Regions from separate parts of the Jeotgalibaca sp. MA1X17-3 genome, predicted to be linked through region 1. Evidence: riboswitches for the same ligand, from Rfam matches in the RefSeq annotation. Region 1 holds a riboswitch; the other holds the start of a gene.
The links. Region 1 has a riboswitch for S-adenosylmethionine ahead of metK (methionine adenosyltransferase). Riboswitches for the same ligand answer to the same signal wherever they lie in the genome.
Positions count from the first base shown of each region.

Region 1 (7,267 bases):
CTCGTAACGTGATTCCACTCGATTAGTTGAGTAATAGATACACCATATTGTTTTGAAATAGCATAAAGTGTGTCACCACTTTTAACGGAATGTGTTTGAGACACTTTTTCAGTTGTCTGACTTGTTGACTCTTCAACTTGAATAGGAGTTGTTGCCTTTGCTATTTGTAGTTTTTGACCAATTAAAATAATATTAGAATTCAATTGATTCCATTCTTTCAACTCTTTAACAGAAACTCCCGCTTGATTAGCAATTCGATAAAGAGTATCTCCTGATTTTACGGAATAAGCTTTAGAAGAAGTAGCTGGTTTTACATTTTCTACTACTTGGTCTTTCACTGGAATACTCTCTTCTTTGCTAGGAGTGGTTCCTGTATTCGCTTTGTTGACTTGTAGGATTAACTTCTGACCTGGATAAATTATGGTAGATTTCAATTGATTCCATTCAGTCAATTGTGCCACACTAACATTTGCTTGGTTAGCAATTTTGTATAAAGTGTCACCTGAAGCAACCGTTACTGTTTTTGATGTTATTGTTTGTACGGGCTGATTCTGAACAGGTTTACTTTCCGTTGTTGGTTTTTCAGGAACGGTTACCGTATTTTCTTCCTGTGCAACCTGATTCATCAAACGTAAACTTTGTCCTGGTTGGATGATATCTGTTTTCAAGTTATTCCACTCTTTTAATTGTGCTACAGTGACATTATTTAATTGGCCAATTTTCCATAAAGAATCACCCGATTTAACTTTATAGACAGAAAGACTCGTTGGTTTACTTTGTTCTACTGCGCTTTCTTCTGTATCTACTTTTTCAAATGATACAGGAGTATTTACAGGCGTCTCAACTTTCTTGTTGGAAACCAGTAAAATATCGCCTATTTGTAAAAAACTACTAGTTAGTTGATTCCATTTCATCAAATCATTTAAGGAAATACCGTATTTACCAGCAATCGCATATAAGGTATCACCACTTTTTACTGTATAACTCGTGTTCGTTGCTGCAGAAATATTTTGGTCCACTACTTCTTCTGTTCCAACTGAAGGAACAGTGGTAGAAGGTGTGTCATATTTAGTTAATTCATTTGATTCAATAATTTTATTTAGTTTTGAATTATAAGCACTATCGGTTGCATATCTTCCTGTTAAATAAGAAGTAGCTTCTTGATAGGATGACGCATTACTTTTCCAAACTCCATCGTAGAAAAGTGGATCCCATCCTGTTCCATTTCTTAAAAGTGAAGCGTAATCTTCTAAAGATTCATGATACGAAGGATATTTACGGAAATCTGCTTGAATTGGATAGTAATTTTGGTTTCCACTATCTTCCAAAGTGCCCATATTAACCGATTCGCCTTCATAATTTCCTTTAATTCCAAATAAATTATGATTGGGTTCTGAAGCTAACGTACTTTTACCCCATCCGCTCTCTAGAATTGCTTGTGCTAACATAACGGAAGCATATAAATCATTTTTCTGTGCAATACTCGATGCAGAAGGAACGAGAGAGTTAAGAAAAGGATTTTCAGAATAAGTTTTTACTTCATTCTGTGTTTCTGTTGTTTTTTCTGCTGCCATCACATGCTTCACTGGTTCTACTAAGTTAGCAAGAAGAACAGACGCACTGATAACTGCAAAATTCATTCTCATTTTTTTAGCAGAATGACGAATTTTTTCATTCCATTCCTTTTCCTGTTTACCCGCTAGCCACTCTTTTCTAGAAATACTCAACCATACCACTCCTATCGTAAACTTTATAAATCTCATTTTTTAATTAATAAATTCTTAAGTTTTGTTAAACTATTCTTATTATAGTGTGAATGGGCTTCATAAGTCTTTATATATTCAAATTGTAAAAAAAGTAATACTCTTGTAATATTTGAAGAAATGTATTTAGCCTTCTCAAAATGATTATTTTTAATATCTAAATCAAATAAAGATGAAAAAATAATAATTTTCCCCTTGCTTCATCACGTTCATGATACAATAAAATTAAAAAGAGGTCAGTAAATGTTAGAAAAAGCGATTGAATACAGTCATCAGTTATTAAAGAACATTGTTCAAGAACCAGACACAGTTATTGATGCAACAGTTGGAAAAGGAAAGGATACCCTTTTTTTAGCTACATTAGTAGGAGAAACTGGCACAGTTATTGGTTTTGATGTGCAAGAAAAAGCTATTCATCATACTTATAAAGAATTACAGGAAGTCGGACTTCAAAGTCGAGTCGAGCTGCATCAAGTTGGTCATGAACAAGTAGAACTCTTTTTATCTACTGAAAAACCAATTTCAGCAGCGATTTTTAATCTAGGATACCTTCCAGGAGGTAATAAGGAAATTACAACAGAAAAAGAAACAACATTAAAAAGTGTTTCTGCGATTTTACCTTCTTTAAAAATAGGTGGTTTGCTTTTACTAGTTGTCTATAGTGGCCCCTGAATGGTAAACTTGAAAAAGAAGCTCTATTAGATTATGTAAAAGAACTAGATCAATCAAAATACACGGTTCTACTCTATCAATTTATAAATCAGAAAAACACTCCACCATTCCTGATTGCAATTGAAAAAAGACAGTAATTATCATTCTAAAGAAATAAAAAACTATTTTGCAACTGCAAAATAGTTTTTTATTTCTTTTATTTTAATAGATTTTTTAACTGTTCTACTTTATCGGTATTCTCCCACGTAAAATCTACATCTTCTCTACCAAAATGTCCATAAGCAGCTGTTTTTTTATAAATTGGACGTTGTAAATCTAACATATGAATAATTCCGGAAGGTGTTAATGAAAAAAATTGACGAATAGCGGCAATTAATTTTTCCTCAGAAACTGTTCCCGTTCCAAAAGTATCTACTGAAATCGATACAGGCTCAGCGACACCAATTGCATATGCTAGTTGAATTTCACATTTCTCAGCAAAACCAGCAGCGACAATATTTTTTGCAATATAGCGAGCAGCATAACTTGCAGAACGATCAACTTTTGTTGGATCTTTTCCTGAAAATGCTCCCCCCCATGACGTGCGTACCCTCCATAAGTGTCGACAATAATTTTACGACCAGTTAAACCAGAATCTCCCTTTGGTCCTCCAACAACAAATCTACCAGTTGGATTTATGTAATATTTCGTATTTTCATCTAATAATGATGAATCAATAACAGTTTTTATTACATACTCTAAAATATCTTCTTTTAACATTTCTTGAGTTACGAATTCATCATGTTGTGTACTTAGTACAACTGAGTCAACTCGCAGCGGTTTTCCCTCTTCATCATATTCAACGGTTACTTGAGTTTTTCCATCTGGACGCAAATATGGCAAGGTACCATCTTTTCTTAGCTCTGTTAAACGTTTCGTCAACTTATGACTCAAACTAATCGGCAAGGGCATTAATTCTTCGGTTTCATTGATAGCAAAGCCAAACATTAAACCTTGGTCTCCTGCACCAATCAAATTCGTATCATCTTCAGAAGATTCATCTTGCTCACGATTTTCAAATGATTGATTTACTCCCTGAGCAATATCTGCAGACTGTTCATCTAAAGAAACCATTACAGCCAAATTCTCTGCATCGAATCCAAATTTCCCACGTGTATATCCTATTTCACTTACAGTATCACGAACCACTTCTTGAATATTTACATATGCAGAAGTTGTTACTTCTCCAAATACCATAACTAAACCGGTCGTAACAATTGTTTCACAAGCCACACGAGCTGTTTTATCCATACTCAATAGCTTATCTAGTATTGCATCACTTATTTGATCAGCAATCTTATCTGGGTGTCCTTCTGTAACGGACTCAGATGTAAATAATCTTTTCTCTACCATTTTTATTCCCCCATTTTTCGGTTACAAGGCGTCTCCACTATAGCGGATCCTATCGGGATATTACTTCAGCCTTTTTAACAATAACATGCCTACTATACGCTTCTTATGAAGAAAAATCAACTCTTATCAGGTAAGAATATATTTTTTCAATCGAATCGTTCATTTATACTTTAATAAGCTTTTAAGAGAGGAAGTTCACTTGACAAGGATTAGGGGGTCTTCTATTATGAAGGAAGATAGGCTAAATACGATTGTAGAGGATGTCTAACATGGAAGAACTCAGTAAAAAAATCTTTAAGTACACAAATATTCCTTTCGTTTCTTGGCTTTTATCACCACTAGCTATTCTATTCGTAGGTACTTTTCTCGGTGCTAAAAAAGCTTCATTTCAATTTTATCCTTTTTTATTACTTTATCTTTTTTTACTCTTAATAAAAGCAATGGAAATTGCATTTTTTAAGAATTCAAGTGGTGACTTATCCATACCAAAATCTATTCCTTATATTTTTTATTCAATTTTAATTATTTTATTGACTTTGTTATTAGTTGCCACAAACTGGATCATATCAGCTTTACTTGTTCTTTACTGCTTCTTTATTATTTTAGCCTTTTATAAAGGAGTCAAAATGGAAGATACAGAATATTATTTGTTGCTCCAAATTTTCTTTCAGACATTTATAATTGGCCTAATTTCTTATTATCTTCAAACAAAGTTTATTTCCATTCAAATTCTTCCCTACTTTCTCCCTACTCTCTTCCTAATGATTCCCATTACATTGAATCAACAAGAAAAACTTCTTGCTGCTCGAGAGATAAAGAAAAGCTACTCACCTTATCAAGATTTATTAATTGAAAAGAATAACATTTTGAGTATGATTAGCTTTATTATCGGGATTGTAATCATTTTTATACTCTTCAATATTCAAAACGTTCTTATTTGGAAGCAAATTCTTTTTTTTAGTGTTCTATTAATCTATTCATTTCCTTTAACAGTAAAGCAGCTGAGAAATAAGCTTAGACCAGATCTTTATGTAGCTAATTTTGTTTGTTTAATAACCGTTTTATATAGCGTTCTTTTAAATATCTCCATTTAAAAAAGGACAATCTATAGGTTTTGTTCTTAAGGATTATCCTATCTTCATCTGTAATTTAAAACAAAAAAAGCCAAGACATTGAAGTCTTAGCTTTTTTTATCTTTAGAAGCGGGTGACGAGAATCGAACTCGCGATAACAGCTTGGAAGGCTGTAGTTTTACCACTAAACTACACCCGCATGGCGGTTCCGACGGGATTTGAACCCGCGATCTCCTGCGTGACAGGCAGGCATGTTAACCCCTACACCACGGAACCTGTATATATGTAAAATAAAAATTGCGGGGACAGGACTCGAACCTGTGACCTCCGGATTATGAGCCCGACGAGCTGCCAACTGCTCTACCCCGCGATAATAGTAATGATTTTTTCAGTCTATTTAGACTAAAAAGTAAGGAGGATAAGGGATTCGAACCCTTGCGTGTTTTTACACACCTGACGGTTTTCAAGACCGTTCCCTTCAGCCGGACTTGGGTAATCCTCCATAATATAATAATGACCCGTACGGGAATCGAACCCGTGATACCGCCGTGAAAGGGCGGTGTCTTAACCGCTTGACCAACGGGCCAATAAAAACTATTCAAATGGGCCTAAATGGACTCGAACCATCGACCTCACGCTTATCAGGCGTGCGCTCTAACCAGCTGAGCTATAGGCCCCTAAAAAAGCGGGTGACGAGAATCGAACTCGCGATAACAGCTTGGAAGGCTGTAGTTTTACCACTAAACTACACCCGCAATAAATACCATACAAATGGCTTGAGACAGAATCGAACTGCCGACACCTTGAGCTTCAATCAAGTGCTCTACCAACTGAGCTATCAAGCCGTAAAAAATGAAAAATTGCGGGGACAGGACTCGAACCTGTGACCTCCGGGTTATGAGCCCGACGAGCTGCCAACTGCTCTACCCCGCGATAATAGTATTTTATATTTTATGACATAATATTTTGTTGCAATCGGGAAAACAGGATTCGAACCTGCGACCCCTTGGTCCCAAACCAAGTGCTCTACCAAGCTGAGCTATTTCCCGTTAAAGAATGCACCCAGCAGGAGTCGAACCTGCAACCGCTTGATTCGTAGTCAAGTACTCTATCCAATTGAGCTATGGGTGCCTAATATTTTGTGAAGTTCAAATCAAAAGCGGAAGACGGGGTTCGAACCCGCGACCCCCACCTTGGCAAGGTGATGTTCTACCACTGAACTACTTCCGCAGAGATGCCGGCTAAAGGATTTGAACCCTCGACCCTCTGATTACAAATCAGATGCTCTACCAACTGAGCTAAGCCGGCTCAGAATGCGGGTGAAGGGACTTGAACCCCCACGCCTTGCGGCGCTAGATCCTAAATCTAGTGCGTCTGCCAATTCCGCCACACCCGCTGATTATTAGTTAGATAGTTATTCTAAAAATGAGTTATGCAGGGCTCGAACCTGCGACCCTCTGATTAAAAGTCAGATGCTCTACCAACTGAGCTAATAACTCATAAAACAAATGGAGGTTAACGGGCTCGAACCGCTGACATTCTGCTTGTAAGGCAGACGCTCTCCCAACTGAGCTAAACCTCCATAAAATATAAAAATGCGCGGCAGCGTCCTACTCTCACAAAGGGAAACCCTTCACTACAATCGGCGCTTGGAAGCTTAACTTCTGTGTTCGAGATGGGAACAGGTGTGGCCTTCCAGCCATCGCCACCGCACATTTTTATGGGGTTAAGGAAACATTGTTCCCTCAAAACTGAATACACAACATGATAAACAAAGTCGGACCAGGCACCGCATTACGTCGCTGCCTGTTTTTGGTTAAGTCCTCGACCGATTAGTACGGGTCCGCTCCATGCATCGCTGCACTTCCACTTCCCGCCTATCCACCTGATCGTCTCTCAGGGGTCTTACTCACTTCAAGTGATGGGAAATCTCATCTTGAGGGGGGCTTCACGCTTAGATGCTTTCAGCGTTTATCCCGTCCACACATAGCTACCCAGCGATGCTCCTGGCGGAACAACTGGTACACCAGCGGTGTGTCCATCCCGGTCCTCTCGTACTAAGGACAGCTCCTCTCAAATTTCCAACGCCCGCGACGGATAGGGACCGAACTGTCTCACGACGTTCTGAACCCAGCTCGCGTACCGCTTTAATGGGCGAACAGCCCAACCCTTGGGACCGACTACAGCCCCAGGATGCGATGAGCCGACATCGAGGTGCCAAACCTCCCCGTCGATGTGAACTCTTGGGGGAGATAAGCCTGTTATCCCCAGGGTAGCTTTTATCCGTTGAGCGATGGCCCTTCCATACGGAACCACCGGATCACTAAGCCCGACTTTCGTCCCTGCTCGACTTGTCTGTCTCGCAGT
Region 1 covers NZ_CP090983.1:1,226,803-1,234,069, reverse strand. Annotated here, with positions in the region: gene LZ578_RS06200 (LysM peptidoglycan-binding domain-containing protein) at 1-1,727, opposite strand, end outside; gene LZ578_RS06195 (class I SAM-dependent methyltransferase) at 2,007-2,435, shown strand; gene LZ578_RS12615 (class I SAM-dependent methyltransferase) at 2,432-2,572, shown strand; partial or broken gene metK (methionine adenosyltransferase) at 2,632-3,827, opposite strand; SMK box riboswitch at 3,825-3,901, opposite strand; gene LZ578_RS06185 (hypothetical protein) at 4,097-4,921, shown strand; tRNA gene LZ578_RS06180 (tRNA-Gly) at 5,029-5,099, opposite strand; tRNA gene LZ578_RS06175 (tRNA-Asp) at 5,101-5,176, opposite strand; tRNA gene LZ578_RS06170 (tRNA-Met) at 5,198-5,270, opposite strand; tRNA gene LZ578_RS06165 (tRNA-Ser) at 5,313-5,402, opposite strand; tRNA gene LZ578_RS06160 (tRNA-Glu) at 5,415-5,486, opposite strand; tRNA gene LZ578_RS06155 (tRNA-Ile) at 5,504-5,577, opposite strand; tRNA gene LZ578_RS06150 (tRNA-Gly) at 5,585-5,655, opposite strand; tRNA gene LZ578_RS06145 (tRNA-Phe) at 5,673-5,745, opposite strand; tRNA gene LZ578_RS06140 (tRNA-Met) at 5,761-5,833, opposite strand; tRNA gene LZ578_RS06135 (tRNA-Pro) at 5,876-5,949, opposite strand; tRNA gene LZ578_RS06130 (tRNA-Arg) at 5,958-6,031, opposite strand; tRNA gene LZ578_RS06125 (tRNA-Gly) at 6,059-6,130, opposite strand; tRNA gene LZ578_RS06120 (tRNA-Thr) at 6,136-6,208, opposite strand; tRNA gene LZ578_RS06115 (tRNA-Leu) at 6,215-6,296, opposite strand; tRNA gene LZ578_RS06110 (tRNA-Lys) at 6,327-6,399, opposite strand; tRNA gene LZ578_RS06105 (tRNA-Val) at 6,410-6,482, opposite strand; rRNA gene rrf (5S ribosomal RNA) at 6,498-6,613, opposite strand; rRNA gene LZ578_RS06095 (23S ribosomal RNA) at 6,713-7,267, opposite strand, start outside.

Region 2 (7,267 bases), 760 kb from region 1:
TTTAAAGTGACCATATATTGATTACGAGGAAGCAACGGATTTTGAATGCCGATGTTCCAATTTTTTTTATCTGCAGAACGAGAAGGTCCTAGTCCTACGATGTTTCCACCTAAATTGATTAAGGCCGATGATACATTCATATTTTTTAAATACTCTATAAGCAAATCAGCTATGTATCCTTTTGCGAGTGCTCCTAGGTCAATGAGCATTCCTTTTTGTTTTAAAAAAACAGTTTGCTCTTCATCATTTAAGATAATATTTTTTGGATTCGTTATTTGAAGCAATCTTTGGATTTCTTCATCAGAAGGAACTTTTGCATCACTAAATCCAATCCGCCACGTTTGAACCAAAGGACCGATGGCAATATTTAAATTACTTTCTGGTGCGCAACTATGAATGGTACCGATTTTTATTAATTCATATAGCTCAGGATGAACAGAAACTGGCTGAATGCCTGCCTGTTTATTAATCATCATTAATTCAGAATCAGAGCTATTTGCACTAAAGCGATGTTCATATCGTTCCAAACGTTTGATTACTTCCGTTAACAGCTCCTCAGCAGAATCATGTTCGATCAACAAATCAATGACGGTTCCCATCAAATGAACTGTTTTTCTCTTTTGTACCATGTTTTTTCCACTTCTTTCACTTCTAAGCGTTTGCGAGCACCTCTTTTTCTAAAAGGGCTAATTCCTTCAGTGCTATTGAATTACGATTGACTTTCGAATAGGCTCTTGCATCATAAATCAGTTCCAAGATTACTTCTTGTGGCTGATTTTGTATAATTGCATTTTTCGCCAACTGAATGGCTGCACGGGCAATATAATAGGTAACGTGATTATCTGAACAAATTGAGATAGCATATCGAAGCAGAGCATTGCTAATTTCTAGTTCGTGAATGTCTGAATAAAAGACTCCACAGTTAAAGACGATATTCAGTACTCTCCAAGTATCTTCCATTATGTTAGTAGGATAGTTGTAAATTTTCTCAAGTACTTTATTAAAATAAAACTCCGCTTTTTCTTGATCTTTCTCACGGGAATAGATCATGCCAATTCCTGTATAAGCTAACAGACGAAAAATTTCTGACTCATTCGTTTGTTCTTCTAATAAAATTTGATCAAACATGAATAAAGTATCAATCACTGCCCCATTTTGAAAAATCATAATAAAGCCTTTTATATAATGATAACGAAGTGCTAAATTAGGATCTTCAATTTCACCAATGGGAATAATCTCCAATAATGTTGCTGCTTGTTCATACTCACTGGTAATGAGAAAAAACTCAGCTTTATTCATTTTTTCAATGGTATCGCTGTATTTCACACCTACTTTAGGAAATAATTCACCTAAAGGTAAATTCAGTCGATTACAAAGTTTAATAAGAATTTTTAAGTTCGGAACTTGTCCATTATTTTCAAAACGGCTTAAGGTAGCTTGTGTACAAATACCATCTGCTAAGTCAATCTGTGAAAAACCCATTACTTTTCGGGCCTCTATAAATCGTTCAATATTGATAGCTTTCCCTCCTATAAGTGGAAAACGTAATTGTTTGTGCGTACATTCACATCATTTCTACATAACTGAGTATACTCTTTTAGTATATTATCGTCAAGGGAATATATAAAAAAATATATACACCCCTCTCTCATCTAAGAGAAAGGGGTGTATCTTGGATGTTTCATCTATTATTCTTTGCTTTCCAAAGTAAATTTTATTATTTTAATTAACTTTCTCTAAATACAAATGAAGTACTAAATAAAAGACCCACGTGATTATATAGGATACTCCAATTATAATAGAAACTAGTTCGTATCCTTTTACTAGTGAATATAAAAATATGCTAAGGCTTAAAATCATCGTAAGAATGAGCGTGTAGGAAGAAGTTTTCCCATTAATGATTTGTCCTCTTTCATCATTTTGTTCCCTTTCGATTTCTTTTATAATGTTTTTATATTTTTTTCTTGAATAAAAATAATAAAGGAAACTAATCACACTCGCGCTTATAAAACTAGATAAATAATATAAAGTTCTATTCTCTCCACCCATCAGTGAATATCCAATCGTTCCTACCATATATCCAATAAAACCAGTAAGAAATATATGAATAGAATATCTTTTTTTAGTCATCCTTACTTTCCTCCTTATAAATAAAAATAGACTCGATTTCTTTACCAAAGTATCGTGAGATTTTAAACGCTAGTAGAAGCGATGGATTGTATCTGCCGTTTTCAAGAGAACTGATTGTTTGTCTGGATACATCCAATGTAGCTGCGAGCATTTCTTGACTTAAACCCTTTTCTTTTCTAAGTTCTTCTAGTTTATTATCCAAATCATATGCCCTCCATTTAGATATTCAAGTAGAACATATGTAAAGCTCCCTTTACATATATACTATAATAAAAGCGCACTCATGTCAAGTTTCCTTTACATACGTGCGCTATATTTTTTTGAATATTTCAGGTTATAACTCGAAGAGGTGAAGAAGTAGGTTCTTCCGCATTAATTTTAAATGTATAGCGGTGCCCTTGAGTCATGCTATGGTAAAAACCGTCTCCATCATACAATTGGAATACTTGAGATCCCTGACGATCGCTATTATCAGGATAAACGTGTTTCACATATGGATTCCCTGCTAATACTTCCTCTAAATGTTCTTTTCCAACTTCACGAACTTTTCCTTCAATCCGAATAACTTGAATCAGGTAACCATCTTCAGACATAGCTGTAATCGCAACATGAGGATTGTGCTGGAGTTGTTTATAAAAATTGGTTCTTGGATGTGTCATGAAAAATATACCCTGTTCATTAGCTACTCCTATATGTGCATGACGTGCATGTGGTTTATTTTCTTCATCAACTGTAGCGAAAATGGCTACTTTCATTTGATCTTGTAAGACTTTTAAAATATCTTCTATCTCCATACTTGCACTCCTTTTTTAATAAAATGTACTTCTTTTTTATTTGAAAGTATAACCATTATATCATACTTTTTCTTGACAAATGAATTGTTTGTATGTTTTATCACAATTTTCAAAATCTAATTTTTACTCTAGATACGTTCTCAAATAAGAACTAACTCCTTTAATCTTTTTTAAATGAAGAAAAAAGAGAACTTTGTGATGTTTTACGTTTGATACTTCTAAAATTAATATCTAGCTTTTATTATGAACATTCAATGAAAAGAGGTCAAAACAGAAAACATTCGGTATAATACGAGAAAGGCTTGTTAATTAACAAGAAATGAATTCAGATGATGAAGAGGGATAAAATGAGAAATATAAAAATGACTATCGAATACGACGGTGGAAGATACTTAGGCTGGCAACGTCTAGGAGATTCCGATCGAACCATTCAAGGGAAAATAGAAAGTACTTTATCTGACATGACAGGAACAAAGATAGAAATTGTTGGTTCTGGTCGGACAGACGCTGGGACTCACGCGAAAGGACAAGTAGCCAACTTCAAGACAACTTCTGACATGGACGTAGAGGCAATGCAAAATTTTCTAAATCGTTATCTTCCCCGTGACATTGTCGTTAAAAAATTAGTAGATGCTTCGGAACGATTTCATTCTCGCTACCATGCTGTTAAAAAACAGTATAGTTATTACGTCTGGAATCATCAGGTTCCTTCTGCTTTTGAACGAAAATATAGCTACCTATATCCAGACCACCTTGATGTCGACAAGATCAATGCCGCGTGTAAAAAACTGACAGGAACCCATGACTTTATTGGATTCTCTTCTCTTAAGAAATCTAAAAAATCAACCGAAAGAACCATTGAAGAAATCACGATGCACCGAGAAGGAAACTTAATTCGTTTTACATTTGTAGGAGATGGGTTTCTATATAATATGGTCCGAATTATTATGGGCACACTTCTAGAAATTGGGTCTGGCCTGCAAGAACCAGAATATATTGATGCGATTTTTAAGAGCAAAATTAGAAGTGATGCTGGAATGACCCTCCCGTCACAAGCTTTATTCCTAGATGAAGTTTATTACGATTAAAGGAAGTCGTGAGATGATCGATTCCTCTATACAAAAAAGCCGCTTGACTTTTATTGGATATACAATATGGTAAATAAGAACGTCTATTATTGAATGAAGGAAGGGTTCTATGCGTATTAATAAATACATTAGTGAAGCAGGAAAAGCTTCCCGACGAGGTGCCGACAAACTCATTACAGAAGGTCGCGTAACTCTCAACGGAAAAAAGGCTACAATTGGTGGCTAGGTAAAACCGGGTGATGAAGTAAAAGTAGACGGCAATCAAATTTTTGTAGCCAGAAATAATGTTTATATTGCTTTAAACAAGCCTGTAGGAATTACGAGTACAACTGAAAAAGGTGTTAAAGGGAATATCGTAGACTTAGTTAATCACTCGATTCCTGTCTTTCACATTGGTAGACTGGATAAGGACTCTGAAGGATTAATACTCCTAACAAACGACGGAGATATTGTTAATGAAATTCTGCGTTCTGAAAATCGACATGAGAAAGAATACATCGTCTCCGTCGATCGTCCCATTACTCCTGAATTTTTAAAAGATATGTCTGAAGGTGTAGAAATATTAGATACAACGACTCTTCCTTGTGAAATTGAACAACTTTCTAAATATGATTTTAAAATTATTCTTACTCAAGGTCTCAATCGACAAATTCGTCGGATGTGTGAAACGTTGGGATATAATGTTTTTCGATTACAAAGAATTCGTGTCATGAATATTCAATTAAATAGCCTTCCTGTAGGTCAATGGCGATATCTATCCAAAAAAGAAAAGGATCGCTTATTCAAAGACTTAGACTATGAACCGAGAGAATGGTAGATCCGCAAATAATATTTGATTCAAAAAATTAAAAAAGAGATAATCAAGTTGCTTTTTAAGAAGCTCCTCGATCATCTCTTTTTGTATGTATACTAGCTTATCTTTTTAAGTAGAATCTGTAATTCTATTTTTTGTTGTTTTAATTCATTTTCTAATTCTTGAATCTCTTGTACTTTTTCAATAACTAGATCTTTCATTTCTATTTTCTCTCTATTATTTTCTGTATTCTTGTTGGACTTATATTGATGATAAAGCATTGCTCCAGCATAACTCTTCGGTCCACCATTTTCTTCCATTCGTTCACAACTTAAAATTTGTTCTTTGGTCAATATCATTTTTTATCTCTCCTTTTGTTTTTTTGAAAACAAAAAACCCTTCTTTAAACAAGAAGAGTTGAGATAGAACGTTCACTCTCCTTATCTTTCAGATTTCTCTGCAGGATTTAGCACCGTGCTTGCGTGAGTACACAAGTCGGTTGCTGAGATTTCATAGGGCCAGCCCCTCAATCTCTCTTGATAAAGAAGTTATTTAGTTTTCATACTTATTATCGCAGTACAGTAGCTCTTTTTCAAGTGAATTCTATTTGCTCATTTGATTCATTAATTGACTATTTTTCCTTTTCATCAATTTGTGCTTCTTTTGGGTAAATAATTTTCGAACCTTCTACAACAGCTTTTGCACCATACAGTCCAATTTCATGTGGAATTGTTTTTTTCTCTGTCATAATATGATGAACCGTTAATCCTTTTAAGGCTAAATTATTTGAAATAATCAGGCGATGGCATCTCCATGGAACACTTTCCGAACACATATAACATACTCGTTTATCTTTCTCTAAAGCAACCAATTCATGAAGAGCCTCTTCGTATTCTTTTGTCAGGCTATAGGCTGCGTAGTTCTGAAAAGAATTATTTCTCCATCCATCTACTAATGACTCATCTATGTCATGATTTTTCTTTCTCCTACCGCCTAATGACGGCATATGTATATACTGAATACCGTTTTCCGGAATCCACTTTTCCATGTTTTCTTTATTAAATTGCGGCATGTAATTACTACCAGGATACGAGCGTACATCTACTAAAGCTTCTATATCATAGGATTGTAGCAAAGAAATAAACTCTTCTTCACTATGAGTGGAGTGACCAATTGTATAAATATTCAATCAAAACCCTCCTTTCCTTTTGAAGAACTACTTTAAAATAGCTTAGAAAACATCTCGAGCTTTACGTAACTTTACAAATCCTTCTAAATCATCCGCTTGAAGAAACAGATTGATTTTCTTTTCCTTGCCAATCGTTGTAGGTAACGTTGACTTTCCCTTTTTACGCAATTCATCCACTTCAGTCAACGCCTTAGAGATAAAGGGATCAGATGGTTCTATAGAATGTGCAAAGCGTAAATTGGTCTGTGTATATTCATGAGCCGCATAGACTTGTACTTCATCGTCTAATTGTTTAAATTTCTGTAAGGCATCGTACTGAGCTTGGTAGTCTCTTGTAAAGACTCGACCACAACCCGCTGAGAATAAAGAATCACCACAAAAAAGTGCCTCCTTAGTCAAAAAGCTAATATGTCCCTGCGTATGTCCCCCTGTTTTTAATACATCAAACGTTTGGTCTAACAAATGAACAGTATCCCCTTCTTCTACAAGATGATTCGCTACAGACTCTGTTTCTTTGGGCCCATAAATAGGAATCATTGGATATTTTTTTAAAATTTCCTCAACGCCACCTATATGGTCGTCATGATTATGTGTTAATAAAATAGCCTTTAAATGTAAATTGTTTTCGTCTAAATAATCCAGCACTTGTCTGGATTCTCCCGGATCGACTACTACTGCTTCTGTACCTTCTTGGATGATCCAAATGTAATTATCAGAAAAAGCTTTTACAGAATGAATATTCATCTATCTTACCCCCTTCTTTTCTTTATTATATAGGACTTGTCTTATATTGTTTACCAATTTGTTTGACTTAGAGATTAATTAAAATAAGTGCAAGTACTGTCAAAACAATCGCTACTTGATTTTTTCTAGTGATTTTCTCTTTAAATAAGAAATATCCACCTATATTAATCAGCACAATGCTGGCCGCACTATAGATCGGAAAGACTACTGACGTTTTTAAAGTAGCGAGTGACAGTATTAAAAAGTACGAAGAAAACAAATTAGGAATTCCAACTACAAAGCCTGTTAAAATATCTTTTTTGGTTATTTTTCTTTTTTCTTTAACTGTATAGAAAATACTTACTAGGAAAGCCGTAAAAAATATTGCAAAAAGAAAAACATCTTTATAGTCATTTAATGCATATTTTTGATAAATTTTACTAGAAAATTCTGCCATTCCTCCAAATACAAACAAAAAGATAATCGTAGGCTTTACATCAAACTTTTCAAGCGACTTCTGTGATAAATTGACAATCAGAATGGAAACCAA
Region 2 covers NZ_CP090983.1:462,444-469,710, reverse strand. Annotated here, with positions in the region: gene LZ578_RS02345 (FAD:protein FMN transferase) at 1-629, opposite strand, end outside; gene LZ578_RS02340 (helix-turn-helix domain-containing protein) at 652-1,518, opposite strand; gene LZ578_RS02335 (hypothetical protein) at 1,723-2,130, opposite strand; gene LZ578_RS02330 (helix-turn-helix transcriptional regulator) at 2,123-2,332, opposite strand; gene LZ578_RS02325 (pyridoxamine 5'-phosphate oxidase family protein) at 2,460-2,924, opposite strand; gene truA (tRNA pseudouridine(38-40) synthase TruA) at 3,272-4,012, shown strand; gene LZ578_RS02315 (S4 domain-containing protein) at 4,122-4,238, shown strand; gene LZ578_RS02310 (23S rRNA pseudouridine(2604) synthase RluF) at 4,278-4,829, shown strand; gene LZ578_RS02305 (hypothetical protein) at 4,922-5,164, opposite strand; SAM riboswitch class I at 5,243-5,351, opposite strand; gene LZ578_RS02300 (DUF488 family protein) at 5,437-5,994, opposite strand; gene gloB (hydroxyacylglutathione hydrolase) at 6,037-6,738, opposite strand; gene LZ578_RS02290 (SMR family transporter) at 6,806-7,267, opposite strand, start outside.
Region 2: it holds a riboswitch for S-adenosylmethionine, as region 1 does, so the genes downstream of both, LZ578_RS02305 (hypothetical protein) here and metK (methionine adenosyltransferase) in region 1, are expected to answer to the same signal.